3 regions of the Streptomyces sp. NPDC056373 genome follow, and region 3 is predicted to be linked to each of the others. Evidence: riboswitches for the same ligand, from Rfam matches in the RefSeq annotation. Region 3 holds a riboswitch; each other region holds the start of a gene.
The links. A riboswitch is a leader RNA that binds a small molecule or an ion and turns the genes downstream of it on or off. The one in region 3 is predicted to bind thiamine pyrophosphate.

Region 1: it holds a riboswitch for thiamine pyrophosphate, as region 3 does, so the genes downstream of both, thiO (glycine oxidase ThiO) here and thiC (phosphomethylpyrimidine synthase ThiC) in region 3, are expected to answer to the same signal.
Region 2: it holds a riboswitch for thiamine pyrophosphate, as region 3 does, so the genes downstream of both, ACFCXS_RS04470 (thiamine ABC transporter substrate binding subunit) here and thiC (phosphomethylpyrimidine synthase ThiC) in region 3, are expected to answer to the same signal.

Annotation. Positions count from the first base shown of each region.
Region 1 is NZ_JBHJPX010000005.1:425,325-434,966, forward strand. It holds gene thiE (thiamine phosphate synthase) at 1-237, opposite strand, end outside; gene ACFCXS_RS13365 (Rv2175c family DNA-binding protein) at 676-1,041, opposite strand; gene ACFCXS_RS13370 (NAD(P)/FAD-dependent oxidoreductase) at 1,210-2,451, opposite strand; gene ACFCXS_RS13375 (hypothetical protein) at 2,484-2,834, opposite strand; TPP riboswitch at 2,887-2,998, shown strand; gene thiO (glycine oxidase ThiO) at 2,996-4,180, shown strand; gene thiS (sulfur carrier protein ThiS) at 4,177-4,377, shown strand; gene ACFCXS_RS13390 (thiazole synthase) at 4,380-5,177, shown strand; gene pknB (Stk1 family PASTA domain-containing Ser/Thr kinase) at 5,266-7,200, shown strand; gene ACFCXS_RS13400 (deoxyribonuclease IV) at 7,245-8,123, shown strand; gene ACFCXS_RS13405 (sulfite oxidase-like oxidoreductase) at 8,156-8,806, opposite strand; gene bfr (bacterioferritin) at 8,982-9,458, shown strand; gene ACFCXS_RS13415 (bacterioferritin-associated ferredoxin) at 9,507-9,642, opposite strand, start outside.
Region 2 is NZ_JBHJPX010000002.1:114,067-123,708, forward strand. It holds gene ACFCXS_RS04440 (hypothetical protein) at 1-1,181, shown strand, start outside; gene ACFCXS_RS04445 (VOC family protein) at 1,295-1,702, shown strand; gene ACFCXS_RS04450 (LOG family protein) at 1,727-2,848, shown strand; gene ACFCXS_RS04455 (LAETG motif-containing sortase-dependent surface protein) at 2,994-3,689, shown strand; gene ACFCXS_RS04460 (ABC transporter ATP-binding protein) at 3,962-4,981, opposite strand; gene ACFCXS_RS04465 (ABC transporter permease) at 4,982-6,646, opposite strand; gene ACFCXS_RS04470 (thiamine ABC transporter substrate binding subunit) at 6,622-7,659, opposite strand; TPP riboswitch at 7,785-7,891, opposite strand; gene rlmN (23S rRNA (adenine(2503)-C(2))-methyltransferase RlmN) at 7,916-9,022, opposite strand; gene ACFCXS_RS04480 (hypothetical protein) at 9,191-9,412, shown strand; gene ACFCXS_RS04485 (hypothetical protein) at 9,624-9,642, shown strand, end outside.
Region 3 is NZ_JBHJPX010000012.1:232,651-242,292, reverse strand. It holds gene hisC (histidinol-phosphate transaminase) at 1-810, opposite strand, end outside; gene ACFCXS_RS26270 (LacI family DNA-binding transcriptional regulator) at 1,242-2,354, shown strand; gene ACFCXS_RS26265 (metallophosphoesterase) at 2,631-3,719, shown strand; gene ACFCXS_RS26260 (hypothetical protein) at 3,903-4,769, shown strand; gene thiC (phosphomethylpyrimidine synthase ThiC) at 4,913-6,697, opposite strand; TPP riboswitch at 6,690-6,879, opposite strand; gene ACFCXS_RS26250 (YibE/F family protein) at 6,952-8,745, shown strand; gene ACFCXS_RS26245 (SsgA family sporulation/cell division regulator) at 8,875-9,309, opposite strand; gene ACFCXS_RS26240 (IclR family transcriptional regulator) at 9,408-9,642, opposite strand, start outside.

The sequences.
Region 1 (9,642 bases), on a different contig from region 3:
GTTGACCGCGAGCAGCTTGCCGTGCCGGGCGCAGGCGTCGGCGAAGACGGCCAGGTGCTCCAGTTCCTCGGCGGCCTCCATGCCCTTGTCCCGCAGCTGGACGATGTCGACGCCGCCGGTCAGCACGGCGTCGAGGAAGTCCCCGAGGTCGCCCTGCCGCTTGCGCGCGTCGGTGCAGAGGTAGACCCGGGCGTCGGCGAGCTGGGCCCGTGCGGTGGCGGCGGCGGTGCCGGTCATGCGTGTCCCCCTGGGTGTCGGTGGTGGGCGGGCGGGCCGCGTGGGCATGCGGGTGGGCCCGCGTGGGCGGCGGGCGGCGCGGGACGCACCTGCCCCGCCACGAACGCCTCGGGCACCTTACGCCCGCTCCGGCCCGCAGCAGCCTGCCGGCCGTGCCGGTGGCGTCCGCAGCCCCGGCGATGACGTTCGGAACCCGGGGTGGCGAGTCCGCGCAGCCATGGGGTGACATCCGCGGCCTGCCGCGAGGCTCGCGGCCGCGCCGGCCAGGTCCGCAGCGACCCCGGGACGTCCGCAGACCGTGCCGGAGACGCTCGTGGTCCCACAGGGCGCAGGCCATCCCCGGGCCGTGATCCCTCGGGTCACGGCCCTCACGTCGGGCGGTTGTTCAGGTCCGGTCCCGCTCGCACGGCACCGGACGGTTGTCCCGTCGCGGCCGGGTCAGACCGCGAGCGCCTGGGCGCGGCGCTTCACCTCCGTGCCGCGGTTCTCGCTGAGCGCCTGCGCGGGGGTGCCGGGCAGGCTGGGGTCCGGGGTGAAGAGCCACTCCAGCATCTCTTCGTCCGTGAAGCCGTCGTCCCGCAGGAGCGTCAGGGTCCCGGACAGACCCTTGACGACCTTGTCCCCGTCGATGAAGGCGGCAGGGACGTGCAGCGCGCGGTTCTCACCTCGGCGTACGGCGATGAGCTGGCCCTCCTTGACCAGCTGCCGCACACGCGTCACCTCGACGCCGAACTGTTCGGCGATGTCGGGGAGGGTGAGCCAGGCGGGGACGAGAGCATCGATCTTTGCGTCAATCTCGGTCACGGGAACCAGCCTGCCATTTGCCACTGACAGTCGGAAGTCGGACCCGTCCACCCGGGCGGGCGCGCCGCGCCCGGCAGCGCCGCTCCGAGGCCCTCACCGGGGCGGTGGCGTCCGGGGCCGGTCACGCCGGTGACGCCGCACGGCAGGCGCCACTGCCGCAACCGCCCCTCAGGCCGTCGCCGCTTTCATGGGCCTGGCCGGATCCGCCAGCAGCACCGGGTTCATGGGGGCGCCGGACTCGATCAGGCGGCGGCCCTGCGCCAGGTCCCGGGGCCGGCCCACCGCCAGCAGCGCGACCAGCCGCTCGCCCCGCAGCCAGCAGACCGTCCAGGCCGGGCCGGAGGGGTCGCCCCGCCACAGGGTGGTGTCCGCGGAGGCGTGGTGCCCGGCGTACTGGACGAACCGACCGAACTGCTCGGACCAGAAGTACGGCACCGGGTCGTACACCGCCGGCGGTTCCCCGGTGGCCACGCCGACGATGTTCACGGCGACCGTGCGCGGCCCCTGGAGGGCGTTGTCCCAGTGGTGGATCAGCAGGCGCTCGCCGTAGCGCCCCGAGGGGAAGGAGGCGCAGTCGCCGACCGTGTACACGTCCGGCACGGTCGTGCGCAGGTGCTCGTCGGCCACGATCTCGCCGTGGGGGCCCAGCTCGATCCCGGAGCCGGCCAGCCAGGCCGTGGCGGGGCGGGCGCCGATGCCGACGACCACCGCGCCCGCGGGCAGCCATGAGCCGTCGTCGAGGACGACGACACCGGGTTCGACGCGCTCCACGCGCGCGTGCGTCCGCAGAACCGCGCCCGCGTCGGCGTACCAGCCGGCCATGGCAGCGGCGACCTCGGCGGGAAGCGCCCCGGCGAGCGGACGTTCGGCGGCCTCGACGACGGTCACCGCGCAGCCCGCCTCGCGCGCGGCGGTGGCGAACTCCGCGCCGATCCAGCCGGCGCCGACGACCACGATGTCGTGCTGGCGGGCCAGCACCGGCCGCAGCCGCTCGGCGTCGTCCAGGGTGCGCAGCAGATGCACTCCCGGCACGCCCTCGGTGCCGGGCAGCCGGACGGGTTCCGCGCCGGTCGCGACGACGAGGACGTCGTACGGCACGGGCCCGTCCTCGGTGTCCAGCTCGTGGTCGGCGGGGCGCAGGCCCAGCACCTCACAGCCGAGCCGCAGTTCGATGCCGAGGGCCTCGAAGTCCACGTCGAAGGCGGAGCCCTCGGACTTGCCGAGCAGGACGGCTTTGGACAACGGGGGCCGGTCGTAGGGCTGGTGGGGCTCGGCGCCGATGAGGATCACGTCGCCGGTGAAGCCCTGCTCGCGCAGGGCGACGGCGGTCTGCACCCCGGCCATGCCCGCGCCCGCCACGACGACGCGCCGCGGCGCGGACGGACCTGGTTGCTGCGTCTGCTCGCTCACCTGATCACCATAGACACCTGACGTTTTGTCAGTCAGTGCTCATGCACCGTGACCTGCTCCACAACGCTCGTGCCGTTGCCCCGCTGGGACTCCCACTCCCAGGTCTCCTCCAGCCGCACCCGCCCGTCGGGCAGCTCCACCACCGCCGAGACGCAGTGCCCCGAGGAAGTGGTCCCGTCCCGCTTGAGCTGGACGTACCGGAAGTCCAGCCGGTCACCTTCCCGGGTACCCACGAGGTGCCCGCGTACGACGTCGCCACCCCTGTACTCGGCCCAGATCTCGCCCTCCCGCTCGTGGTACGTGAACCGGGTACGGGTGCCCACCTGGCCCGGTGCCTGGTCGGCGACCGGAGCGAGTACGAGACCGTCGAGGGATCGGGCCATGGACTGAGGCTCCCTTACTGCGGGACCGGACAACGGGCTAGGGTGGCCAACGTAAAGCACTCGCGGGAGCCCGGACGCACCGGGCTGAGAGGGAGGCTGGCGGCCTCCGACCGTACGAACCTGATCCGGGTCATGCCGGCGAAGGGAGGGGCTGGACGCCCATGTCGCCTACGTGCACATCCACGTCCGTATCGTCGGACGTCCTGGTCGTCGGGGGCGGGATCGTCGGCCTGGTCACGGCCTGGCGGGCCGCGCAGCGCGGATTCGCCACGGCCGTCGTGGACCCCGAGCCGGGCGGCGGCGCCGCGCAGGTGGCCGCCGGCATGCTGGCCGCCGTCACGGAGCTGCACTACGGCGAGCAGACCCTGCTCGGCCTGAACCTCGCCTCCGCGCGGCGCTACCCGGACTTCGCCGCCGAGCTCACCGACGTGACCGGCCAGGACCTCGGCTACCGCCGCTGCGGCACGCTCGCCGTGGCTCTTGACGCCGACGACCGGACCCACCTGCGCGAACTGCACGTCCTGCAGCAGCAGTCGGGGCTGGAGTCGCAGTGGCTGTCCGGGCGCGAGTGCCGGCGTCTGGAGCCGATGCTCGCGCCGGGCGTGCGCGGCGGGCTGCGGGTCGACGGCGATCACCAGATCGACCCCCGGCGGCTGGCCGGGGCCCTTCTCGCCGCGTGCGAGCGGGCGGGCGTGGTCTTCCACCGGGCGTGGGCGCAGCGGCTGACCGTCGCCCGGGACCGGGCCACGGGTGCTGTCCTGGCCGACGGGACCGAGGCGGCCGCCGGGCAGGTGGTACTGGCCGGGGGCAGTCTCAGCGGGCGGCTCGCGGGCGTCCCGGAGGACCTGCTGCCTCCGGTGCGGCCGGTGAAGGGCCAGGTCCTGCGGCTGACGATGCCGCAGCGGCACGGGCCGTTCCTGAGCCGGACCGTGCGCGCGGTCGTGCGCGGCAGCCACGTCTACCTGGTGCCGCGCGCGAGCGGCGAGCTCGTCGTCGGGGCGACCAGCGAGGAGCTGGGCTGGGACACCACCGTGACCGCGGGCGGCGTCTACGAGCTGCTGCGGGACGCGCACGAGCTGGTCCCGGGCATCACCGAGCTGCCGCTGACCGAGACCAGGGCCGGGCTGCGGCCCGGATCCCCCGACAACGCGCCGCTGCTCGGCCCCACCGGTCTGGACGGGCTGCTGCTGGCCACCGGGCACTACCGCAACGGCGTCCTGCTCACACCGGTGACCGGTGACGCCATGGCGCACGTCCTGGCGACAGGCGAACTCCCCGAGGAGGCCCGCCCCTTCACCCCGAAACGCTTCAGCCCCGCCACCGCACTCACGGAGCAGCCCGCATGAACATCTCCGTCAACGGCGAGCCCCGGGACGTCGGGCCCGGCACAGCTCTGGACACCGTCGTGAGGTCGCTCACGGCCTCGCCCTCGGGTGTGGCCGCCGCCCTCAACGAAACCGTCGTACCGCGCACCCAGTGGCCCGCCACGCCCCTGTCCGAGGGGGACCGCGTGGAAGTCCTCACCGCCGTCCAGGGAGGCTGACCATGGCCGACGATCCGTTCGCCCTCGGTGGTACGTCGTTCACGTCCCGTCTGATCATGGGCACGGGCGGGGCACCCAGCCTGGACGTGCTGGAGCGGTCGCTCGTCGCCTCGGGGACGGAGCTGACGACCGTCGCGATGCGCCGGGTGAACGCCTCGGTGCACGGTTCGGTGCTGTCCGTCCTGGACAGGCTCGGCATCCGGGTGCTGCCGAACACGGCGGGCTGCTTCACCGCCGGCGAGGCCGTCCTCACGGCCCGCCTCGCGCGCGAGGCCCTCGGCACCGACCTGGTCAAGCTGGAGGTCATCGCCGACGAGCGCACGCTGCTGCCGGACCCGATCGAGACGCTGGAGGCGGCCGAGACCCTGGTCGACGACGGGTTCACGGTGCTGCCGTACACCAACGACGACCCGGTGCTGGCCCGGAAGCTGGAGGACGCGGGCTGCGCGGCGATCATGCCGCTCGGCTCGCCGATCGGCTCCGGGCTCGGCATCCGCAACCCGCACAACTTCCAGCTGATCGTGGAGCACGCGCGCGTGCCGGTGATCCTGGACGCGGGCGCCGGAACGGCGTCGGACGCGGCGCTGGCGATGGAGCTGGGATGTGCGGGCGTGATGCTCGCCTCGGCGGTGACACGGGCGCAGGAACCCGTGCTGATGGCCGACGCCATGCGGCATGCGGTGGAGGCGGGGCGGCTGGCGTACCGGGCCGGACGGATCCCCCGGCGGCATTTCGCCGAGGCGTCGTCGCCCACGGAGGGCATGGCCGCGCTGGACCCGGAGCGTCCCGCTTTCCAGTAGGGGCCACACGTCACAGGTCGGCTGCAGTCCCGCCCCGGAAACAACCGGGGGGACGGGGCTGTCGGTCGTGGCTCGTACACTCGCCTGCGTGGACACGACCCTTCAGGACCCCTTGGCCGGGCAGGTGCTCGACGGCCGGTATCGCATCGACGCGCGGATCGCGGTCGGCGGGATGGCCACGGTCTACCGGGCCGTGGACACCCGGCTCGACCGGGTCCTCGCGCTCAAGGTGATGCACCCCTCGCTCGCGGTCGACGGCTCGTTCGTCGAGCGGTTCATCCGCGAGGCGAAGTCGGTGGCCCGGCTGGCCCATCCGAACGTGGTGCAGGTCTTCGACCAGGGCACCGACGGCTCGTACGTGTACCTGGCGATGGAGTACGTGGCGGGCTGCACCCTGCGGGACGTGCTGCGCGAGCGCGGCGCCCTGCAGCCGCGTGCGGCCCTGGACATCCTGGAGCCGGTGCTGGCCGCCCTGGGCGCGGCGCACCGCGCCGGGTTCGTGCACCGCGACATGAAGCCCGAGAACGTGCTGATCGGGGACGACGGGCGGGTCAAGGTCGCCGACTTCGGCCTGGTCCGGGCCGTGGACACGGTGACGAACACCACCGGCACCGTGCTCGGAACGGTCTCGTACCTCGCCCCGGAGCAGATAGAGGACGGCACCGCCGATCCCCGCGTCGACGTGTACGCGTGCGGCGTGATGCTGTACGAGATGCTGACCGGCGACAAGCCGCACGACGGGGACTCCCCCGCCGTGATCCTCTACAAGCACCTGCACGAGGACGTGCCCCCGCCCTCGGCCGCCGTGCCCGGCATGGCGTACGAGCTGGACGCGATGGTGGCCTCGGCGACGGCCCGCACCCCGGCCATCCGCCCGCACGACGCGGTGGCGCTGCTCGCGCAGGTCCGGGACGGACGCGGCCGGCTGGACGAGGAGCAGCTGGACGCGGTGCCGCCGCAGGCGCTCGCCGTGGACCACGACAACGGCGACGACCGGACGACCGTGATCCCGCGTGCCCTCACCACGCCCCGCCCGCTGCCGGCCGACGAGGGCGAGGAGCCCTCCGGGGCCGCCCTCAACCGCACCAGTCGCCTGGCCTCCCCGCCGCCGCCCCCACCGACCCGACGGCGCCGGGGACCCCTGCGCGGCCCGGCGGCGATCATCGTCGCCGTCCTGCTCGCCCTGGGCGTCGGTGTCGGCGTCTGGTACATCAACTCCGGCCAGTTCACCGAGGTCCCGCCGCTGCTGGCGAAGACCCAGGAGCAGGCCGAGGACCGGCTGCGGGACGCCGGTCTCGAGCTCGGCAAGGTGGAGCACGCCTACAGCGACACCGTGGAGCGCGGCCAGATCATCAGCAGCGATCCCAAGGCCGGGGCGCGCATCCGCGGCAACGACTCGGTGGGCATCACCGTCTCCGACGGCCCCGAGACCGTGCGGGTGCCCGCCCTGGCGGGCCGGAAGCTCGGCGAGGCGCGGGACCTGCTGAAGGACGACGGGCTGGCGCCGGGCATGGTCACCCGGGAGTTCAACGAGGACGTGCCGCGCGGTTCGGTGGTCTCCGCACGCCCTGCCGACGGCACGAAGGTGCGCGCGGGCACGGCCGTCGCGCTGGTCGTCAGCAAGGGCGCCGCCATCGACATCCCCGACGTCACCGGCTCGGACGAGGCCGGCGCGCGGTCCGAGCTGACGGAGGCCGGCCTCAAGGTGAAGATCGCCACCGAGCGGGTCACCTCCTCCGAGTACGACAAGGGCCAGGTGGTCCGGCAGTCACCGGGCTCCGGCACCGCGGCCGAGGGCGACACGGTGACGCTGACGCTGTCGAAGGGCCCCGAGATGATCGAGGTCCCGGACGTGGTCGGCGACAGCGTCGACGACGCCAAGCAGGCGCTGGAGGGCGCCGGGTTCGAGGTCGACGAGGACCGCGGGCTGTTCGGCATCTTCGGGGACACCGTCAAGGGTCAGTCCGTCGAGGGCGGCGAGACCGCGCCCAAGGGCTCGACGATCACCATCAAGATCAGGTGAGGGCCGCGGGCGGGGCGGGGCCGGACGCATGACACCCTGAACGGGTGAACAGTCAGCTGTCCGGCCCCTCCCGCAACCCCGTGGGCGGCCATGTCCCCGTGGCCGGTGGCCTCCACTCCGTCGGCCTGTCCTACGCCCGTGATCTTCAGGCGGAGGCCGTCCAGGTCTTCGTCGCCAACCCCCGCGGCTGGGCCACCCCGACCGGGAACCCCCAGCAGGACGAGGCGTTCCGCGCGGCGTGCGCGGAAGAGTCGATCCCGGCTTATGTGCACGCCCCCTACCTGATCAACTTCGGTTCGCACACCGAGGCGACCGTGGAGCGGTCGGTGGAGTCGCTGCGGCACTCATTGCGGCGCGGGCGGGAGATCGGGGCGCTGGGTGTGGTCGTGCACACCGGCAGCGCGACCGGCGGCCGGGAGCGGTCGGTGGCGCTGCAGCAGGTGCGGGAACACCTGCTGCCGCTGCTGGACGAGCTGACCCACGACGACGACCCTCTCCTGCTGCTGGAGTCGACGGCCGGGCAGGGCGCCTCGCTGTGCTCACGGACGTGGGACTTCGGCCCGTACTTCGAGGCGCTGGACGCCCATCCGAAGCTCGGCGTGTGCCTGGACACCTGCCACATCTACGCCGCCGGGCACGACCTGACCGGTCCGAGCGGTATGCACCAGACGCTGGACCTGCTGGTGGACACGGTCGGCGAGGGCCGGCTGAAGCTGATCCACGCCAACGACTCCAAGGACGTGGTGGGCGCGCACAAGGACCGGCACGAGAACATCGGCGTCGGCCACATCGGCGAGGATCCGTTCCGGGCGCTGATGACGCACCCCGCGACCGCGGGCGTGCCGCTGATCATCGAGACGCCGGGCGGCAAGCAGGGGCACGCGGCCGACGTGGAGCGGCTGAAGAAGCTGCGCGACGGCTGACGCCCCAGAGGCCGGGGCTCAGAGGCCGGGGCTCAGAGGCCGGGGCCGTCCCCCGGCAGCTCCTGGTATGAGTAGCGCTGTTCCTGCCAGGGATCGCCGATGTTGTGGTAGCCGCGCTCCTCCCAGAAGCCCCGGCGGTCGGCGGTCATGTACTCCACGCCGCGCACCCACTTGGGGCCCTTCCAGGCGTAGAGGTGGGGGACGATCAGGCGGAGCGGGAAGCCGTGCTCGGCGGTGAGCAGCTCGCCGTCCTTGTGGGTGGCGAACAGGACCTGCTCGTCGGCGAAGTCGGACAGCCGGAGGTTGGAGCTGAACCCGTACTCGGCCCACACCATCACATGGGTGACGTCGTCCGCGGGCGCGGCGAGGTCGAGGAGCGTGCGGGCGGGAATGCCGCCCCACTCGGCGCCCAGCATGCTGAACTTCGTGACGCAGTGCAGATCGGCCACGACGGTGGTGTGGGGCAGGGCCGTGAACTCCTCGTGCGTCCAGCAGTGCTTGCCGCCGCCGGCGGTGGCCCCGAAGACCCGGAACTCCCAGCGCTCGGGCCGGAACTTGGGGACGGGCCCGTAGTGCGTGACCGGCCAGCCGCGTTGCAGCCGCTGGCCCGGGGGCAGCTCCGGCTGCGCCGCTCCTGCTGGATCGCGCCCTTCTCCCGATTCGTGTTCCAGCGGCTGACCCATGACTCCATCCTGACAGACCCCGGGTGGTGCCCCTGACCGAGGCCATCCCGAAAGGGACAAAGTCGACTAAGCATGCCCTTACTTACTAAGTGCAGACTTACTGGACGATCTTCTTCGGCAGTGGAATCATGCGGCGCAACCTGCCTGTTCCCCCCGCGCGGAAGGAGCCTCTGCGATGCAGGGCGACCCCGAGGTCCTCGAATTCCTCAACGAGCAGCTGACCGGCGAGCTGACGGCGATCAACCAGTACTGGCTGCACTACCGGATCCAGGACAACAACGGCTGGACCAAACTCGCCAAGTACACGCGTGAAGAATCCATCGACGAGATGAAGCACGCGGACAAGATCACCGAGCGCATTCTCATGCTGGACGGCCTGCCCAATTACCAGCGGCTCTTCCATGTACGGGTCGGCCAGACGGTCACCGAGATGTTCCAGGCGGACCGGCAGGTCGAGGTCGAGGCGATCGACCGGCTCAGGCGCGGTATCGAGGTGATGCGCAGCAAGGGCGACGTCACGTCCGCGAACCTCTTCGAGTCCATCCTCGAGGACGAGGAGCACCACATCGACTACCTGGACACGCAGCTGGAGCTGATCGACAAGCTCGGTGAGGCGCTGTACATCGCGCAGCAGATCGAGCAGCCGAGCTAGGACCTGCCGTTCGGACCATGTCGGCGGCGCGGGGCCCGGGGCCTGCCGTCAGGCGGCGTCCCTCAGTTCCGTGAGCACCGGCTCACCCCGGTCGGCCAGGTCGCGGCGGGGGCAGGACCCCCTGCCCAGGATCGCCTGGATGCGGCGTACGCAGGACCCGCAGTCGGTGCCCGCCTTGCAGGCG
Region 2 (9,642 bases), on a different contig from region 3:
GCGAGGCAGGGCCGACCGGCCCACGGTCGGCCACCCGGACGTACGGCCGCTTCGGCGCGTACCGGCGCACCCCCACCCGCGAGACGTTCGGGGCCTACGGCCGGTTCGGCCGGCAGATCGTCCGGCCCACGGGCGGCTCCGTCACCGGGCCCGCCGCGAAGAGCGGCCCACCGGCGGCCCGGACGAGCGAGCCGGCCCCGGCGGCGGTGCCGGGCTCCGGGGCGGTGAGCGCGCTCGCGGAACACGGCGGGACGGTGAGCGCGGTGGCGGGGTCCGTGGCCCGGGTGCCGGGCCACACGCTCGGCGGACCGGCCGAGCCGGCCACCCCGGAGACGGACGGCGGCAACCCCTCCGACCCGGCCCGGCCCTCCGCGGCCCCCCGGCCGGCCTCACCGGAGGCAGCGGCCGCGAGTGCCCCGGCCGGCGATCCCGCCCAGTGGCTCAGCCCCCGCGCGGCGGAACCGGACGCGGCAGGAGCCATCAGCCCCGCCGGGGCCCTGGCGAGGCACCAGGGCCCACCTGCCGCGGCCCCCGGCACCCCCGACGATTTCAGCGCCCCCGACGCGGCCCTGCCGGACACCATCGCCGCCCCCTCCGGTCTCCCCTGGGGCATCACCGTGCTGGCCGCGGGCCTGGCCGTGGAGAGCTACACCAGCCGTACCGCCCCCACGCCCCCCGACCTGTCCTTCTCCGGTGCCTCCCCCGGCGTGATGGCGGGCTGGGCGCTGGCCGTCGTCGGCCTGGCCCTGGCCGGTCCGGGCCTGACGCACCTGTGCGGACGGCTGCTCCAGTCGGCCCGCCCAGGCGCCCGGCGGCTCCTGGCCGGCCGCATCCTCATGGCGGAGTGCGTCCGCATCGGGCGCCCCCTGGGTGTCGTCTGCGCGGTCATGTCCGCCGCGTGGGCGATGGCGCTGCTGCACGCTCCGGACGGGCTCGCGCTCGGTCCGCTCACCACCCTCGGCGTGCTCCTCGTGACCGGATGCACCACGGCGACGCTCCTGACGGCCGCCGTCGAGGCCCGGCAGGCCCGCGCCGGCACCACGGCCGCGCTGCTGCGGCTCGGCGCCCCGGCCACGTTGCTGCGCAGCGCCGCCGCCCTGCGCGCGGGCGCCCTGCTCGCCCTGTTCGCTCCCCTCACCCTGACGGTCGCGGAACTGGCCGCGCTGCCCCTGGCGCGCTGAGCCGGCCCTCGCCGGAAGGCCCGTACGAAAAAAACTCCGCGGGGCGATGAGTTCCGGGCCGGCCCCCGGTCTGTCCCCGCGTAACCACACGGACTTGATGGGAGAGACCCCGCATGTACCAGCAGATGATCTTCGTGAACCTGCACACCGGCGACCTCGGCGCCTCGAAGAAGTTCTTCACGGAGCTGGGCTTCACGATCAACGAGCAGTTCAGCGACGACACGACCGCCTCGGTCGTGATCAGCGACACCATCGTGGTCATGGTGCACACCAAGGAGAAGTACCTCCAGTTCACCAAGAAGGAGATCGCGGACTCGACGAGAACCAGCGAAGTGCTGATCGCGCTGAGCGCCGAGAGCCGCGAGAAGGTCGACGAGCTGGTCGACAAGGCGGTCGCGGCGGGCGGTTCCGTCTCGGGCGAGACCCAGGACCACGGCTTCATGTACGGCCGCGCCTTCGACGACGTGGACGGCCACACCTTCGAGGTCGTGTGGATGGACCCCGCGGCCCTCCAGGGCTGACGGCGTGCCGCCTAGCATGGGCGGGTGCAGACGATGCCCGCCCATGCGGCCCACCACGACGACCGTGAGATAGAGACCCTCGAGGAGTTCGACGCAACCGTCTCGGCGCGCGGCACCCTCGCCGGACACCGCGTCCAGGCAGTCGATCTGACGGACCGTACGCGCGAACTGCTCACCCACGACACGGCGGGCGCGGTCTTCCTCGGCTGCGCGATGCGCGAGGACGCGGCCGCGAAGATCCGCGGCGACGGCGCCCTGGTCTTCCCTCCGGTCCCGGGCCTGCCGTTCGACCCGTACCGCGGCCTGGTCTACTCGCCCGACGAACTCTTCGCGTCGCTGGCCGACGGCTACGAGGCCACGCCCGACGCCCTTGCCTACGCCTGGTTCCAGCGCACGAAGACGGACCGCGACATCTACGCGTCCATGCTGCGCTCGATCCACGACGACTCCGTGTCGGACGCACTCGACGAACTCCTGTCCGGCGCCCGGGTCGTGGGGGTGATGGGCGGTCACGCGATGGCCCGCGGCACCGAGGAGTACGCGGGCGCCGCACGGCTGGGCCGGGAGCTGGCCCGGGCCGGCTTCACGATCGCCACCGGTGGCGGCCCGGGCGCCATGGAGGCGGCCAACCTCGGCGCGTACGCCGCCCCCTTCGACGACGAGATGCTCACCGAGTCGCTGGAACTGCTGGGCAAGGCACCGCACTTCACCCCTTCGATCACCCAGTGGGCCGCAGCCGCCTTCGAGATACGCACCCGCTGGCCGCAGGGCGGCCGTTCGGTCGGCATCCCGACCTGGTTCTACGGCCACGAGCCGCCGAACGCCTTCGCCTCCCACATCGCCAAGTACTTCTCCAACGCCACCCGCGAGGACGGCCTGCTGGCCCGGTCCAACGCGGGTGTGGTCTTCCTGCCGGGCGCCGCCGGGACCGTGCAGGAGATCTTTGACAACGCGACGCCCAACTACTACGAGTCGCGCGGCGAACCCACGCCGATGGTGCTGGTGAACCGGGTGCACTGGACGGAGAGGCTGCCCGCGTGGCCGCTGCTCCGGTCGCTGGCCGGGGAGCGCGCGATGGAGGCGCGGATCGCGCTGGTCGAGCGGATCGAGGAGGCGCCCGAGGCGTTGAAACGTCTCGGCGGTTAATAAGAAGGCAAAGCAAGTGCTTGCAGGCTGCATATGCGTTGACACTACTTATGCGCCGCTTATAGACCTGTGAGCCTCACGGTAGTGCTGATGCCCAGTCAACACTGCCTCAGCCCCCCGCATCTGCAATCTTGTAAGGACAAACGTGGCAGTTCTGTCCGTATCCCGCCGCGCACGCGCCGTGCGCATCCTCGGCATCGTCTCCGCCTCGGCCGCGCTCGCGCTCGGCACCGCCGGCAACGCGCTCGCCTGCAACATCAGCGAGTTCTCCGCCGAGGCGAAGTGCGACGGCGACAAGGGCGTCATCACGGTCACCGACGTGGACCCCGCCGGCATCCCGGCGACGGTCACCGTCTACCTGCAGAACAACGGCGCCGACGCGAAGAAGGTCGGCGAGCAGGTCGTCAAGGGCTCGCGCGAAGGCACCACCATCACCTTCGCCGACGACTGGAAGGCGAACGCCGAGTACCGCATCCACGTCAAGGCGTCCTCCTACGTCGACGAGGACATCAAGCCGAACCTCGTCACCCCGGCCACGGCCTGCAAGAAGGAGGAGGAGCCCCCGGCTTCGACTCCCCCGGCGACCCCGACCCCGACCCCGTCGGCGTCCCCGTCCAAGCCCGCCGAGGAGAGCGAGAGCCCGGCTCCGGAGCCCTCGGAGAGCCAGAGCAGCTCACCGGCGGGCAACGCGCCCGCCCCGGCCGGTGACTCCAACCTCGCCGAGACCGGCGCCGACTCCAACACCGGCCTCATCGCCGGCATCGCGGCGGCCCTGGTCGTCGTCGGTGGCGGTGCGGTGTTCTTCGGCATGCGCCGCCGCGGAGCGAACAGCGACAGCTGAGGCCCGCGCAGACCGCGACGTGGCCCGTCCCCCGACCCGGGGGCGGGCCACGTCCCGTCTCACCCGAACGTCGCCCGCTCTGCGACCGGCACCGCGCAGTTCCCTCGCCCTGTCGTGCGGCACCGTGCGCTGCACGTCAGGTCGGCACCGTCGCGGACAGGTCGGTGCCGGAGGTGACCACCGACCTCAACAGGGCTGCCTGGTGGGCGATCTCGTCGCAGTAGCTCTCGTGCGTGAGTGGCGTCGTGCCCCGCGCCCCGGGCCGGGGACGATCAGTCGAGCACCACGATTTCGGCCGCGTCGAAGTCCACGCCGACCTCGTCCCCCACTCCCGGTGCCGCCCGCAGCGGGCACGCCGCCTCCAGGCGCGGGGCGTCCTGCGGCTGGAGGTGGAGGGCGACATGGGTGCCTTTGAAGGTGCGCGCGGTCACCGTGCAGCGAAGGCCGGTGTCGGCGGTCACCAGGCGTACCCCGGCGGGCCGCACCAGCAGGGTGCGGGTGCCCTGCGGGGCGCCCACCGGCACCGGTACCTTGCCCCAGGGCGTGTCCGCCGCCTCCGTCCCGACGGTCGCCTCGACCACGTTCTCGAAACCGAGGAAGCGGGCGACGAAGGCATCGGCGGGCCGCTGCCACACCTCGAGGGGCGTGCCGGACTGGGCGATCCGCCCGTCCCGCATCACGACGACCCGGTCGGCCAGCGCGAAGGCCTCCCCCTGGTCGTGCGTCACGGCGAGCACGGTCGTACCCAACCGGCCGAACAGTTCCTTCAGTTCGACGACCAGCCGCTCCCGCAGCGACCGGTCGAGCTGCCCCAGCGGTTCGTCCAGCATCAGCAGCCGGGGGCTCGGCGCGAGGGCCCGGGCCAGCGCCACCCGCTGCTGCTCCCCGCCGGACAGCGCGGCGACGGCCCGGCGGCCCGCGCCCGGCAGCCCCACGAGGTCCAGCAACTCCTGGACGCGCTCGGCCTGTCGCCGCTTGGGCTCACCACGCATCCGCAGTCCGAACGCCACGTTCCCGGCAACGTCCCGCTGCGGGAACAGCTGATGGTCCTGGAACATCAGGCCGACGCCCCGCCGGTGCGCGGGCACGCCCGCCCGGTCACGGCCGTCGAGCACCACCCGCCCGGAGTCGAGGGGCTGCAACCCGGCCACCGCCCGCAGCAGCGTCGACTTGCCGCTGCCGCTGGGCCCGAGCACGCACACGATCTCGTGCTCGGCGACCTCCAGGTCGACGGCGTCCAGCACGGCGCGTCCGCCGAAACGGACCGTCGCGCCCTCCAGGCTGAGCAGCATCTAGAACTCCCCCGTCCGGTCCGAGCGGAGCTTCTCCAGCACCAGCAGGGCCACGGCGCACACCACCATCAGAATCGTCGAGAGGGCCATCGCCTGCCCGTAGTTGAGGTCCCCCGGCCGGCCCAGCAAACGCGCCACGGCCACCGGGAGCGTCGGCCGGTCGGGCCGTGCGATGAACACCGTCGCCCCGAACTCCCCCAGGGACACGGCGAAGGCGAACCCGGCCGCGATGAGCAGCGCCCGCCGCACCATCGGCAGGTCGACCTCCCGCCACACCCGCCAGGGCGAGGCCCCGAGCACCGAGGCCGCCTCCCGCAGCCGCACGTCCACGGCCCGCAGCACGGGCAGCATGGTCCGGACCACGAACGGCACCCCGACCAGTGCCTGTGCGAGCGGCACGAGGATCCACGAGGACCGCAGATCCAGCGGCGGCTCGTCGAGGGAGATCAGGAACCCGAAGCCGACGGTCACCGCGGACACCCCGAGCGGCAGCATCAGCAGCGCGTCGAAGCCGCGCACGAACCGACCGGCGTCCCGGCGGGTGAGCGCGACCGCGGCGAGCCCGCCGATGACCACGGCGATCAGCGTGGCGGCGACGGCGTACGACAGGGAGTTGCCGATCGCCTCGATCGGCGGGACCAGGAACACTCCCCCGTCCTCGCGGGTCAGCGCCCGGTAGTAGCCGAAGCCGGGCGCACCCAGGGAGCGCTGGACCAGCACGGCCAGCGGCAGCACGAGCAGCACGGCCACGGTGAGAAGTACCCCGCCGAGCAGCGCCCACTCCCCGGCGCCGCGCGGCCGGCGCGCGGTCAGGGAGGCGTCCACCAGCCGCAGCGCGGTCTCGCGCCGCCGCACGGTCCAGGCGTGCAGGGCGAGGATCGCGCCCACCGCGACGAACTGGATCAGCGTCAGCACGGCCGCGGTCGACAGGTCGAAGATCTCCGAGGTCTGCCGGTAGATCTCCACCTCCAGGGTGGAGAAGGTGGGCCCGCCGAGGATCTGCACTACACCGAAGGAGGTGAAGGTGAACAGGAAGACCATCAGCGTGGCGGCGGCCACGGCGGGGGCGAGCGCGGGCAGTGTGACCTGCCGCCAGGCCTTCGGCGGCGACGCCCCGAGCACCCGCGCGGCCTCTTCCTGCCGCGGGTCGAGCTGCGCCCAGAGCCCGCCGACCGTCCGGACGACGACCGCGTAGTTGAAGAAGACGTGCGCGAGCAGGATCGCCCACACGGTGGTGTCCAGCCGTACGCCCCACAGCTCGTCGAGCAGCCCGCCCCGGCCGACCAGCGCGAGGAACGCCGTACCGACGACGACCGTCGGCAGCACGAACGGCACGGTCACGACCGCCCGCAGGACCTGCTTGCCCGGGAAGTCGAAGCGCGCGAAGACGTACGCGCCAGGAAGCGCGACGAGCAGCGTGAGCGCGGTGGAGACCGCCGCCTGCCAGGTGGTGAACCACAGGACGTGCCGGACGTCGGACTGCGCCAGCACCTCCCCGATCCGCCCGAGGTGCCAGGCCCCGCCGGTCTTGAGGCCACGCGCGACGATCGCGGCGACGGGGTAGGCGAAGAAGACCGCGAAGAACGCGACGGGCACGGCCAGCAGACCGAACCGCGCCGCCGCGCCCCGCTTGCGGGCGGCTACTTCAGTACGAGTGAGGTCCACGACTTGACCCACTGGTCACGGTGGTCGGCGATCTTCGCCGGGTCCATGGTCTCCGGGTCCTTCGCCTGCGGCCCGTACTTCACGAACTCCGGCGGCACCTTGGCGCCCTCGGTCACCGGGTACACGAACATGTTGAGCGGCATGTCCTCCTGGAACCTCTTGCTGATGAGGAAGTCCAGGAACGCCTTGCCACCCTTGGTGTTCTTGGCGTTGGCGAGCAGCCCGGCGTACTCGACCTGCCGGAAGCAGGTGCCTTCGGCGACGCCGGTCGGGGCGGTGCTCGGCTTGGGGTCGGCGTAGACGACCTCGGCGGGCGGCGAGGAGGCGTACGACACGACGAGCGGCCGGTCGCCCTTGGCCTTCTTGCCGCCGGCCGACCCCGAGAACTCCTCGTTGTAGGCCTGCTCCCAGCCGTCGACGACCTTGACGCCGTTGGCCTTGAGCTTCTTCCAGTAGCCCTCCCAGCCCCCGTCGCCGTACGCGGCGGCGGTGCCGAGCAGGAAGCCGAGGCCGGGCGAGGAGGCGGAGGCGTTCTCGGTGACGAGCAGGTTCTTGTACTGCGGCTTGACGAGATCGCCGAAGCTCCGCGGCGGCTGCAGCTTGTGGTCGGCGAAGTACTTCTTGTCGTAGTTGACGCAGATGTCGCCGGTGTCGACGGGGGTGACCCGGTGCTTGTCCTGGTCGACCCGGTACTCGGCCTCGATCTGCCCGGACCCCTTCGTCTCGTACGACTGGAACAGGCCGTTGTCGAGGGCGCGGGACAGCAGGGTGTTGTCGACGCCGAAGAAGACGTCGCCCTGCGGGTTGTCCTTGGTGAGGATGGCCTTGTTGACGGCCTGCCCGGCGTCGCCGTCCTTCAGGACGGCGACCTTGTAGCCGGACTGCTTCTCGAAGGCCGCGATGACGTCCTTGGACGCGGCCCACGAGTCGTGGCTGACGAGCGTCACCGTCTTGGAGTCGCCGGACCCCTGGCCGCTGTCGGACGAGCCGCACGCGGCGAGCGTGCCGGCCATGCCGAGCCCGACGACGACGGCCGTCAGTCGCTTCTTGTTGTTGCTCACTGAATTCCTCCTGGGGTGACCAGGAGAAGACGCGGCCCTGCCCGGGACTTCTGGGGATCCCGGGCAGGGCGCAACAGCTCGAGTGGTGACCGATCTCCCTACCCAGAATGACCTGGGCGAGGTTCGGAGGGTCTGCGGCCGTGTGCCGCACTCTCAGCGCTGTGGCGCTCCCCTGTCGGAATATGCAGATGTACTTACGACGGTCAGACTACCGTTCGGTGGCGGCGAGCTGACCACATGCCCCGTCGATCTCCTGACCACGGGTGTCCCGGATCGTCACCGGCACACCATGGGCGGCGATGGCCTCCACAAAGGCCTTCTCGTCCTCGGGCCGGGAGGCTGTCCACTTCGACCCGGGTGTCGGGTTCAGCGGGATGAGGTTGACGTGCACGGGCCGGCCCTTGAGCATCCGGCCGAGCCTGTCACCACGCCAGGCCTGGTCGTTGATGTCCCGGATCAGCGCGTACTCGATGGACAGCCGCCGCCCCGACTTGGCGCTGTACTCGAAGCCGGCGTCCAGCACCTCGCGGACCTTCCAGCGGGTGTTCACCGGCACGAGGGTGTCGCGCAGCTCGTCGTCGGGCGCGTGCAGCGAGATGGCGAGGCGGCACTTGAAGCCCTCGTCGGAGAACCGGTGGATGGCCGGGACGAGCCCGACCGTCGACACGGTGATGCCGCGCTGCGAGAGGCCCACACCGTCGGGCTCGGGGTCGGTGAGCCGCCGGATGGCGCCGGCGACCCGGTTGTAGTTGGCGAGCGGCTCGCCCATGCCCATGAAGACGATGTTGCTGAGCCGCGCCGGGCCTCCGGGGACCTCCCCGTCCCGCAGCGCCCGCATACCGTCGACGATCTGGTGCACGATCTCGGCGGTGGACAGATTCCGGTCCAGTCCCGCCTGCCCGGTCGCACAGAACGGGCAGTTCATGCCGCATCCGGCCTGCGAGCTGATGCACATGGTCACGCGGTCCGGGTAGCGCATCAGCACGGACTCGACGAGCGTCCCGTCGAACAGCCGCCACAGGGTCTTGCGGGTGGTGCCCTGGTCGGTCGACAGATGCCGCACGACGGTCATCAGCTCGGGCAGCAGGGCTTCCTGCAGCCGCCCCCGGGCACCGGCAGGAATGTCCGTCCACTGCTCCGGGTCATGCGCGTACCGCGCGAAGTAGTGCTGCGAGAGCTGCTTGGCACGAAACGGCTTCTCCCCGACCGCGGCAACGGCCTCCTTGCGCTCGGCAGGAGTGAGATCGGCGAGATGCCGCGGCGGCTTCTTGGCTCCGCGGGGGGCGACGAATGTGAGTTCTCCGGGCTTAGGCATGGCCGTACCAGTGTCGCAGATCAACTCCGGCCATCCGGGCCGGAGTGGGGTGGGGGCGGTCACCTGTGGGGTCGGCTGCAGCGGTGGCCGCCCTCGAACGGCGCAGGGACGGCCCGGGGCGCGCGTCATGGCGATGGGATGATCGCTGCGGGAGGGGTGCGAGTGGACATGCTCGAACTGATGGAGTGGCTGGCCGAGCAAGGCGTCACGACCGTCTTCAAGGTCGACGGTGACCGCATGGCCGAGCGACGGGCGGCATGGATGGTCATCGTCAGCGGTGGGCCGCTCGACGAGGACTCGTTCTTCCGTGCCGACTTGGCCACGCCAGATGCATGCCTGGACTCGTTGCTCGCCCATCTGGAGAGCAAGGGCCTCTCACCGTTCGCGTGATCACGCTCCTTCCCGCCCCGCTCCCGGACCTGAGCGTTCAGTGGCACCCGCGCCGTGCGCGGGCCCAGCGGCCACCCGACCCGACGGACGTCGGATGACGCGCCAGCCGCTCCTGCGAGCCCGGCTGCGCAGCCGTGGCCCTGGAGAGCAGCTGAAGGTGAGGTGCCCCTGACATGATGGGGCGGACCATCACAACAAGCGGGGGGCGAGCATGCTCGTGCTCATACTGT
Region 3 (9,642 bases):
GTCCTCGGCCCGCAGCGAGGCGATCGCCGCCTCCTGCGCGAGCTGACTCACACCGAACGGCACCGCCGTCTTGCGCAGCGCCGCGGCCACCGGCTCATGGGCGATGGCGAAACCGACGCGCAGGCCGGCGAGGCCGTACGCCTTGGAGAAGGTCCGCAGGACACAGACGTTGGGCCGGTTCCGGTAGATCTCGACGCCGTCCGGCACCTCGGAGTCGCGGATGAACTCCCGGTACGCCTCGTCGAGGACGACCAGCACATCGCGCGGGACCCGGTCGAGGAAGCGCTCCAGCTCCGCCCGCCGCACCACCGTGCCCGTCGGGTTGTTGGGGTTGCAGACGAAGATCAGCCGGGTCCGATCGGTGATCGCGTCGGCCATCGCGTCGAGGTCGTGCACATCCCCGGGCGTCAGCGGCACCTGGACCGACGTCGCGCCGCTGATCTGCGTGATGATCGGGTAGGCCTCGAAGGAGCGCCAGGCGTAGATCACCTCGTCACCGGGGCCCGAGGTCGCCTGGATCAGCTGCTGGGCCACACCGACCGAGCCGGTGCCGGTGGCCAGGTGGGACAGAGGCACCCCGAACCGCTCGGACAACTCGTTCATCAGCGCTGTGCAGGCCATGTCCGGGTAGCGGTTGAAGTTGCGGGCCGCCGCCGTCACGCTCTCCATCACGCCCGGCAGCGGCGGGTAGGGGTTCTCGTTGGAGGACAGCTTGTAGGCCACCGGACCACCTGCCGCGGCGGGCTTGCCCGGCTTGTAGGTGGGGATCCCCTCCAGCTCGGCGCGCAGCTTGGGGCTCGTCTCGCTCACCGCAGTCCTCCTCGTGAAGACCGGCGGCCCATGACCGCCGCCGACATCCAATACTCCTCACCTTATGAGGATTCGGCGCCGCTGCGTATAGCCACGGCCGAGCGGCCGGCCCCGTCCTCCTCCGTCCCATCGGCATCTGGGGCATCACCGCATCAAGGCGTACGAATCCGGGGGCGCGCTGCACATATATCTATGCGCCGGTGGTGTACGCCGTGGCGCGCATCCCCCGTGCAGGTGAGTTGAGACCTCTTCGCAACCTCGGGCAGTTGGCAGGCCCGTGCGCGCGGACAAGACACGTACCGACAAGAAAGCGCTCAACACTCATGGTTTCCAAGGCAATTGAGGCTAAATGATCATGCAGAAACGTGCCTGTCAACGCGTGCATATGCGTCCGCACTACCCCGCCGCATGAGCCCTACTATCGGCTCGCCATGACAGCAGCAGGGAAGCACCAGGTGAGCCGCGCGGAAACCTCACGGCGAGGCAGTCGGCCGGGCCGGGCCGGCATCAGAGACGTGGCCGCCGCCGCCGGAGTCTCCATCACGACCGTCTCCGACGCCCTCAACGGCAAGGGCCGGCTCCCGGACGCCACCCGGCGCCATGTCCGGGAAGTCGCCGACCGCCTGGGCTACCGGCCCTCGGCCGCCGCCCGGACCCTCCGTACCGGCAAGTCGGGCCTCATCGGCCTGACCGTCACCACATACGGGGATGAACCTTTCACCTTCACGGAGTTCGCGTACTTCGCCGAGATGGCGAGGGCAGCCACCTCCGCCGCGCTCGCCCGTGGCTACGCGCTCGTCATCCTGCCCGCGACCTCCCGCCACGACGTGTGGTCCAACGTCGCCCTGGACGGCACGGTCGTCATCGATCCGTCCGACCAGGACCCGGTCGTCAGCGAGCTGGTCCGACAGGGACTGCCGGTCGTCTCCGACGGCCGCCCGGCCGGTGCGCTGCCGGTCACGGCCTGGGTCGACAACGACCACGAGGCCGCCGTCCTCGGCATCCTCGACCACCTGGCCGACGCCGGCGCCCGCCGCATCGGCCTCCTGACCGGCACGACGACGGACACCTACACCCACCTGTCGACCACCGCCTACCTGCGCTGGTGCGAGCGGGTCGGACAGGACCCCGTGTACGAGGCCTATCCCGCGCACGATCCGTGCGCGGGCGCCGTCGCCGCCGACCGGCTCCTCGCCCGGCCCGACCGGCCCGACGCGGTCTACGGCCTGTTCGACCCGAACGGCACCGACCTGCTCGCCGCCGCCCGCCGCTACGGCCTGCGCGTCCCCGACGACCTGCTGCTGGTCTGCTGCAGCGAGTCCACGGTGTACGCCAACACCGAGCCGCCCATCACCACCCTCTCCCTGAAACCCCGCCGCATCGGCACGGCGGTGGTGCAGCTCCTCATCGACGCCATCGAGGGAGTGGCATCCGACCACCCGGTGGAGCAGGTGATACCGACGGAGCTGATCGTGCGCACCTCGTCCCAGCGACGCCCGCCGCGCACGACGGTCAGCCCTCCGCGGTCACCCGAGGGCGCCTAGACCCGCACCGGGCAAGGGGAAGATCGCACTCCTGGGGAGAAACAGGGCCGGTCCCCCGGAGAGAAGGGATCGTTCTCGCGAAGAGAAGAAGAGCGCGGGCGGTCACACGGTGGTCAAAGCCCGGCCCAATCGGGGCGAAAGCCGCGGTGAACTGGACTCTTGCTCTGATTCACCACCCCTGGGTCATCACATGGCGCGATCCGCATTCCTATGATGGGCCCACGACACCCGCGGGCCGCTACGACCAGGCAGTCCGATGCGGTGCAACGCGGCGCGATGGTGGAGGGGTCGATGACTCAGGGGGCCGGTCAGGGACCCGAGGTGGAGCGGACGGCGACGTTGCGCGACTTCCGGGTGCCCGCGTACGTCCACGAGGCCGGTCCGTACGTTCACAGCGTCCACCCCGGCGAGGTCGCCCCGCCGCCGGAGGAGACCTATCCCGAGGGGTACACGCCGACGCAGCGCGACCTCCCCGTCGTCAACCGGGGTGACACTGTCCAGGTGACCGTGGATCCCGAGACCGCCGCCCCGCAGTCCACCACCGGGCAGGGCCCGCTGTACGTCGTGGGTGACGTGCACGGCTACCTCGACCAGCTGGTGTCGGCCCTCCAGGACAAGGGCCTGCTCGACGCCGCCGGAAACTGGTGCGCGGGCACCGCCCGGCTGTGGTTCCTCGGCGACTTCACCGACCGCGGCCCGGACGGCATCGGCGTCATCGACCTGGTGATGCGGCTGTCCGCCGAGGCCGCAGCGGCCGGTGGCTACTGCAAGGCCCTCATGGGCAACCACGAGCTGCTCCTGCTGGGTGCGAAGCGGTTCGGCGACACCCCCGTCAACTCCGGCGCGGGCACCGCCACCTTCCAGGCGGCCTGGCTGCTCAACGGCGGCCAGAAGACCGACATGGACCGCCTCCAGGACCACCACCTGCAGTGGATGTCCCGCCTGGACGCCATCGAAGAGGTCGACGGCCACCTGCTCGTCCACTCCGACACCACCGCCTATCTCGACTACGGCCGCTCCATCGAAGAGGTCAACGACACCGTCCGCGAGACGATCACCCGCAACGACGCGGACGAGGTCTGGGACCTGTTCCGCAAGTTCACCAAGCGGTTCTCCTTCCGCGACGAGGGCGGTGCGGACGCCGTACGCTCCCTGCTCGATACGTACGGGGGCAGCCGCATCGTTCACGGGCACAGCCCGATCCCCTATCTGCTGGGCGAGGTCGGCTCCGAGGACGACGAGGACAACGGCGACCCCGTGATCGAGGGACCGCACGTCTACGCCGACGGGCTCGCCATCGCGATGGACGGCGGCGTGACCATGGCCGGAAAGCTGCTGGTCCAGCAACTGCCGCTGGATACGTGAACGTTCACCGGGCAGGCGTACCCGGTCGGAGGACCGGGCCGGTGAGGGGTCAATTTCGGTAAACCCCCTGTCACCGCGTACCGTCACCGCTCTACCATCGGCTTATCCGTAGCAGGCTCCCCTCCGTTTCTGCCCGACGGCTCGTCAGCATGCCGAGCCCCAAGCCCTACGGAGCATCGGGGGATGCACATGAACAGCGTTCCGCAGCACCTGCTGAGCGAGGACCGCCAGGAATACGAGCGGATCCTCGATGAGGCGCTGCGCTCCGCACCACACCGTCCGGAACTGGCCGCTGTCGGACAGCGGCTCAACCCCGAACAGCTGCGCACCATGGCGCTGAGCGCCACCGCGCTGATCACCGCGGCCGCCTCGACCGAGTACCAGCACTACGTCAAGGTTCGCGACGAACTGCGTCAGCCGGCCTCGGCCGCCTCACCGGCCGTGCGCGGCTCCAACTCCTCCGAGCCGGGATCGGGCGCGTCGGGGCTCGCCGCCACCGTCGGAGGGGTCGCCGAGACCACCGGCGCGGGCGCCGTCGCCGTCGTCGCCGTCCTCGCACCCGTGCTGGCCGGTACCGCAGCGGCGATCTTCCTGCTCGTCGGCTACATCCTGCGGATGCTCGACCCCGAGCAGGGGTTCGCCCGGACCATGCTCACCACGGGCTGGGTGTTCGGTGCCGTGACCGCGGTCGCGATCCTCGTCGCCGCGGTGGGGCTGCTGCTCACCGCTCTGCGCAACAAGCCCACGGCCGAGGGCGGGCCGTACGGCGAACTGCAGGGCGAGGTGGCCCAGGCCAAGGACGCCTGGCACGAGGCACTGCTGGAACGCGGCATCCTGCCTTTCCTGCGGGAGGCACTCGCCGACCCCGGCGCGGCCGCCGCGCTGCACCACACGTCCTCGTCCACTCCGGTCAGCCGCATGCCGCACCTCGGCTACGACCGCCCGGGGTTCACGAGCCCGGACGACGGCGACCGCGGCTCACGCCCCAGCTTCAGCAGCCCGGACTACACGAGCCCGGACTTCGGAGGACCGGAGCACCAGCCGGAGTAACCCGTCGGAGCCCGTGGCCGGCGCCGCGCCTTCCACGGGCTCAGAGACCACGGGCAGCTCCTGACACGGCACCTCCCACAGGCCGGGGCCCGTCGGCCCCGGGCCTGTGCGTGGCGCGTCGGTTCCGGGCCTGTGCGCGGCGGTCAGTCCGCGATGGGCAGGTACACGCGGTTCCCGCTCGCCGCGAACTCCTTCGACTTCAGGGCCATGCCCTCCTCGACCTCGGCCCGTGTGCCGCCGTGTTCCCGGCGGATGTCCTGCGAGATCTTCATGCTGCAGAACTTGGGACCGCACATCGAGCAGAAGTGGGCCGTCTTGGCCGGCTCGGCGGGCAGGGTCTCGTCGTGGAACTCCCGTGCCGTGTCCGGGTCGAGGGCCAGGTTGAACTGGTCCTCCCACCGGAACTCGAAACGAGCGTCCGACAGGGCGTCGTCCCACTCCTGCGCACCCGGGTGGCCCTTGGCGAGGTCCGCTGCGTGGGCGGCGATCTTGTACGTGATCACGCCGGTCTTGACGTCGTCACGGTTCGGCAGGCCCAAGTGCTCCTTGGGCGTGACGTAGCACAGCATCGCCGTGCCCCACCAGGCGATCATCGCGGCGCCGATGCCGGAGGTGATGTGGTCGTACGCCGGAGCGACGTCCGTGGTCAGCGGGCCGAGCGTATAGAACGGAGCTTCATCGCAGATCTCCTGCTGAAGGTCGATGTTCTCCTTGATCTTGTGCATCGGGACGTGGCCCGGGCCCTCGATCATGGTCTGAACGTTGAAACGCTTCGCGATCCGGTTGAGTTCCCCGAGCGTGCGCAACTCCGCGAACTGTGCCTCGTCGTTGGCGTCCGCGATCGATCCGGGCCTGAGGCCGTCCCCGAGCGAGTAGGTGACGTCGTATGCGGCGAGGATCTCGCAGAGTTCCTCGAAGTTCTCGTACAGGAACGACTCCTTGTGGTGCGCGAGGCACCACGCAGCCATGATCGAGCCGCCCCGGGAGACGATGCCGGTTTTGCGGTTCGCCGTGAGCGGCACGTACGGCAGCCGCACACCCGCGTGGACCGTCATGTAGTCCACGCCCTGCTCGGCCTGTTCGATGACCGTGTCCTTGTAGATCTCCCAGGTCAGCTCCTCGGCACGGCCGTCGACCTTTTCCAGGGCCTGGTAGAGCGGCACGGTGCCGATGGGCACGGGGGAGTTGCGCAGCACCCACTCACGCGTGGTGTGGATGTTGCGGCCGGTGGACAGGTCCATGACCGTGTCGGCGCCCCAACGGGTCGCCCAGGTCATCTTCTCGACCTCCTCCTCGATGGAGGAGGTCACCGCCGAGTTGCCGATGTTGGCGTTGACCTTCACCAGGAATCGCTTGCCGATGATCATCGGCTCGATCTCCGGGTGGTTGACGTTGGCCGGCAGCACAGCCCGACCTGCGGCGATCTCGTCGCGGACCACCTCGGGCGAGACGTTCTCCCGGATGGCCACGTACTCCATCTCGGGTGTGATCTCACCGCGGCGGGCGTACGCGAGTTGGGTGACCGCCTCTCCGCCCCTGCCGCGGCGCGGCTGGCGGGGCCGGCCGGGGAAGACCGCGTCCAGGTTGCGGAGACCGCCACGGGGCGAGGTGTGCTTGATGCCGTCGTCCTCGGGGCGGACGGGGCGGCCCGCGTACTCCTCGGTGTCGCCGCGGCCGATGATCCAGTTCTCGCGCAGCGGCGACAAACCCCTACGGACGTCGGTGTCGACGAGTGGATCGGTGTAGGGGCCCGACGTGTCGTACAGCGTGACCGCCTGGCCGTTGGTGAGGTGCACCTGACGGACCGGCACGCGCAGATCGGGGCGGGTGCCCTCGATGTACGCCTTGTGCCAACCGATGGACTTCCCGGCCTCCTCGGACGTCTCGTCCTGAACGGAGGCAGGCGTGCGTGCGTCCTTGTGGGTCATGAGACCTACTCCCTACGCCGGCATTACCCGGTAACAGGTTCGGCGGTCGACGCAGCGATTTCCGTCCGGCGATGCTTCGTGTGAAACATCACTCGACTCCGGCGATGTTTCATGTGAAACATCGCCGCGACGGAGGTCAGCGCCCTCTCAGCCCGGTGCTCCGAGCTCCCGCGTGTACAAAAGGTGCCCCCACGCTAGCGGCAATTCTGGCGCGGTGAACAGAGGGCCCCCCTCGTTCTTGCGATGATCGGGCGGTGACCACGACTCAGCGCCCCTCCTTCCCACCGCCCGAGCCGCGCCGCGGTTCCGGCGCCGGAACCGGCAACGGCCGTGGTGACGGCCGTGATTTCGCCGCCGGGGCCGGGCGGGGAGGGGCCATGGGGCAAGGGTCGGCCCGGGGGCAGGGCCCTGAGCTCGGGTACGGACAGGACGCGGGGTTCGGGCCTGGGCAGGACACGGGGTTCGGGCCTGGGGGCCGCGGTGGGTACGGGCCGGGCCCCGGACAGGGCACCGATGGTGGGTACGGATCAGGACCCGCTGGAGGTGGCGGTCACGGCGGAGGCGGTCACGGCGGAGGCGGTCACGGCGGAGGCGGTCACGGCGGAGGCGGTGGAGACGGCCCCGGTCACGGCAGCGGACAGAGTCATGGACAGGGCGGTGGCTACGGGCACGACCACGGTCAGGGCGACGACGGGCACAGCCACGGTCACGGCGGTGGTGACGGTCACGGCCACGGCTCCGGCTCGGGTGGCGGGCACGGGCATTCACACAGCCACGGTCCGGCCACGCCTGTCTCGCTGCATCTGCGCAAGGTCATCGCGGCGATCCTGATCCCGTTCGCCGCTGCCGTGCTGGTCGGTCTCGCCGTGCTGTGGCCGGGCGGCGCTCCGGAACACCAGCGCACCGGCGTCGGTTTCGACCGGCAGACGCAGGACGCCACCGTCACCAAGGTGGTCGAGGTGAGCTGCAAGGCGGCCGGTGCTTCGGGCGTACCGCCCACCGGTGACACCTCCACGGCGGAGGGCTCCTCCGCGGTGCAGGAGGAGAAGGGCACCTGCAAGCGGGCGACGATCCGGGTCGACAGCGGCGACGACAAGGGCCGTACGTTCACCGAGATCGTCCAGCCCGATCAGTCACGCCAGCTGCACGAGGGCCAGGAGGTCGTGGTCGCCTACGAGCCGTCGGCGCCGAAGGACCTGCAGTACTCGGTCACCGACATCAACCGCCGTCTGCCCATGGCGCTGCTCGCGGGCATCTTCGCCGTGGCCGTGGTGGTCGTGGGGCGGATGCGGGGTGTCATGGCGCTGGTCGCCCTGGCCATCAGTTTCATGGTGCTGAACTTCTTCATCCTGCCCGCGATCCTGCAGGGCTCCAACCCGCTGGTCGTGGCGGTGGTCGGAGCGAGCGCCATCATGCTCATCGCCCTGTACCTGTGTCACGGCCTGTCCGCCCGGACGTCCGTGGCGGTGCTCGGCACCCTCATCTCACTGCTGCTGATCGGCGTCCTCGGCTCGGTCTTCATCGACTGGGCCGCCCTGACCGGGAACACGGACGACAACACCGGCCTGATCCACGGCCTCTACCCGACGATCGACATGAGCGGTCTGCTGCTGGCCGGTGTCATCATCGGCTCGCTCGGCGTACTCGACGACGTGACGGTCACGCAGACCTCGGCGGTCTGGGAACTGCACGAGGCCAACCCGGCGATGGGCTGGCGGGGCCTCTACCGCGCGGGCATCAGGATCGGCCGCGACCACATCGCCTCGGTCGTCAACACGCTCGTCCTCGCCTACGCGGGTGCCGCGCTGCCCCTGCTGCTGCTGTTCTCCATCGCGCAGAGCAGCGTGGGAACCGTCGCCAACAGCGAGCTGGTCGCGGAGGAGATCGTGCGTACGCTGGTCGGTTCGATCGGCCTGGTCGCCTCGGTGCCGGTCACCACCGCCCTGGCGGCGCTGGTGGTCTCGGCCGACCGCCCCGGCTCGGAACCCGCCCCGGAGGCCTCCGCGGTCCCGGTCCGCGGGGGGAGGGGCAGGCGCCGCAAGCGCTGACGCGGTGAGAGCCCGGAGCGTCGCGCCGGGCCGGAGGAAAGATCGTAGGACGATCGCAGGAAGAAGCGTTCCTGCGCAGCTCGGCGGCGTCCGGTGAAGCGTTACTCCACCGTGCCGCCGGGCCATGTCTCAGCCCGCACTCTGCTCGGCGAGGATGCGGTCCAAGGCCTCGTCGAGGTGGGCGTCGAAGTCGGCGAGCGAGCCCTCCTGGCCCAGCGGCACCAGCTTGTCCGTACGGTCGAGGAAAGCGACGAGCGGTGCCGTGGACGAACGGAACAACGCCTGGTCACTGCCCACCTGAAGCCGGATCAACACCTCGCCCAAGGCGTCGGGTTCGACAGGCGTGACGCGCACATCGCCCTCCCCGCACGGCCGGCCGACCCCGTCGATCAGCAACTCCCGTCCGAAAGCCCACGTCACCGGGGCGTCACCGGGCAAGTGGAACGTCAGCCGGACGGCATAGGGATCACTGGACTCATAGCGCAGCTCCACCGGAATGCGGAAGGAGAGCTCCTCGGACACGAGAAAGCTCATCATGACCTCTGCTTGTACGGACTCGCGCATCGATAACCCCGTCAATCGCCGTTACTGGCCGGGAACGAACCTCTGACACTTGGTGGAATCTTGCTGAACGTACACAGCAGATCACAAGGAGTGAGTTTTCACATACTGATAGAGAGCGCGAGTGAGCCGAGCAACTGCCCCATCCCGGCCTGCAACTGCCGGGCCGCGGGCAGCAGCCGGTCGGCCTGGTGTGCGGGGAGTGAGATGGCCATCGTCGCTGCCGTGGTGCCGAGGGTGAGGGGGATCGCGGCACAGACGGCGCCGAGGGCGTACTCCTGGCGCTCGGTCACCGGCTCCATCCGCCGGATCCGCTCCAGTCGCCTGAGCAGGCTG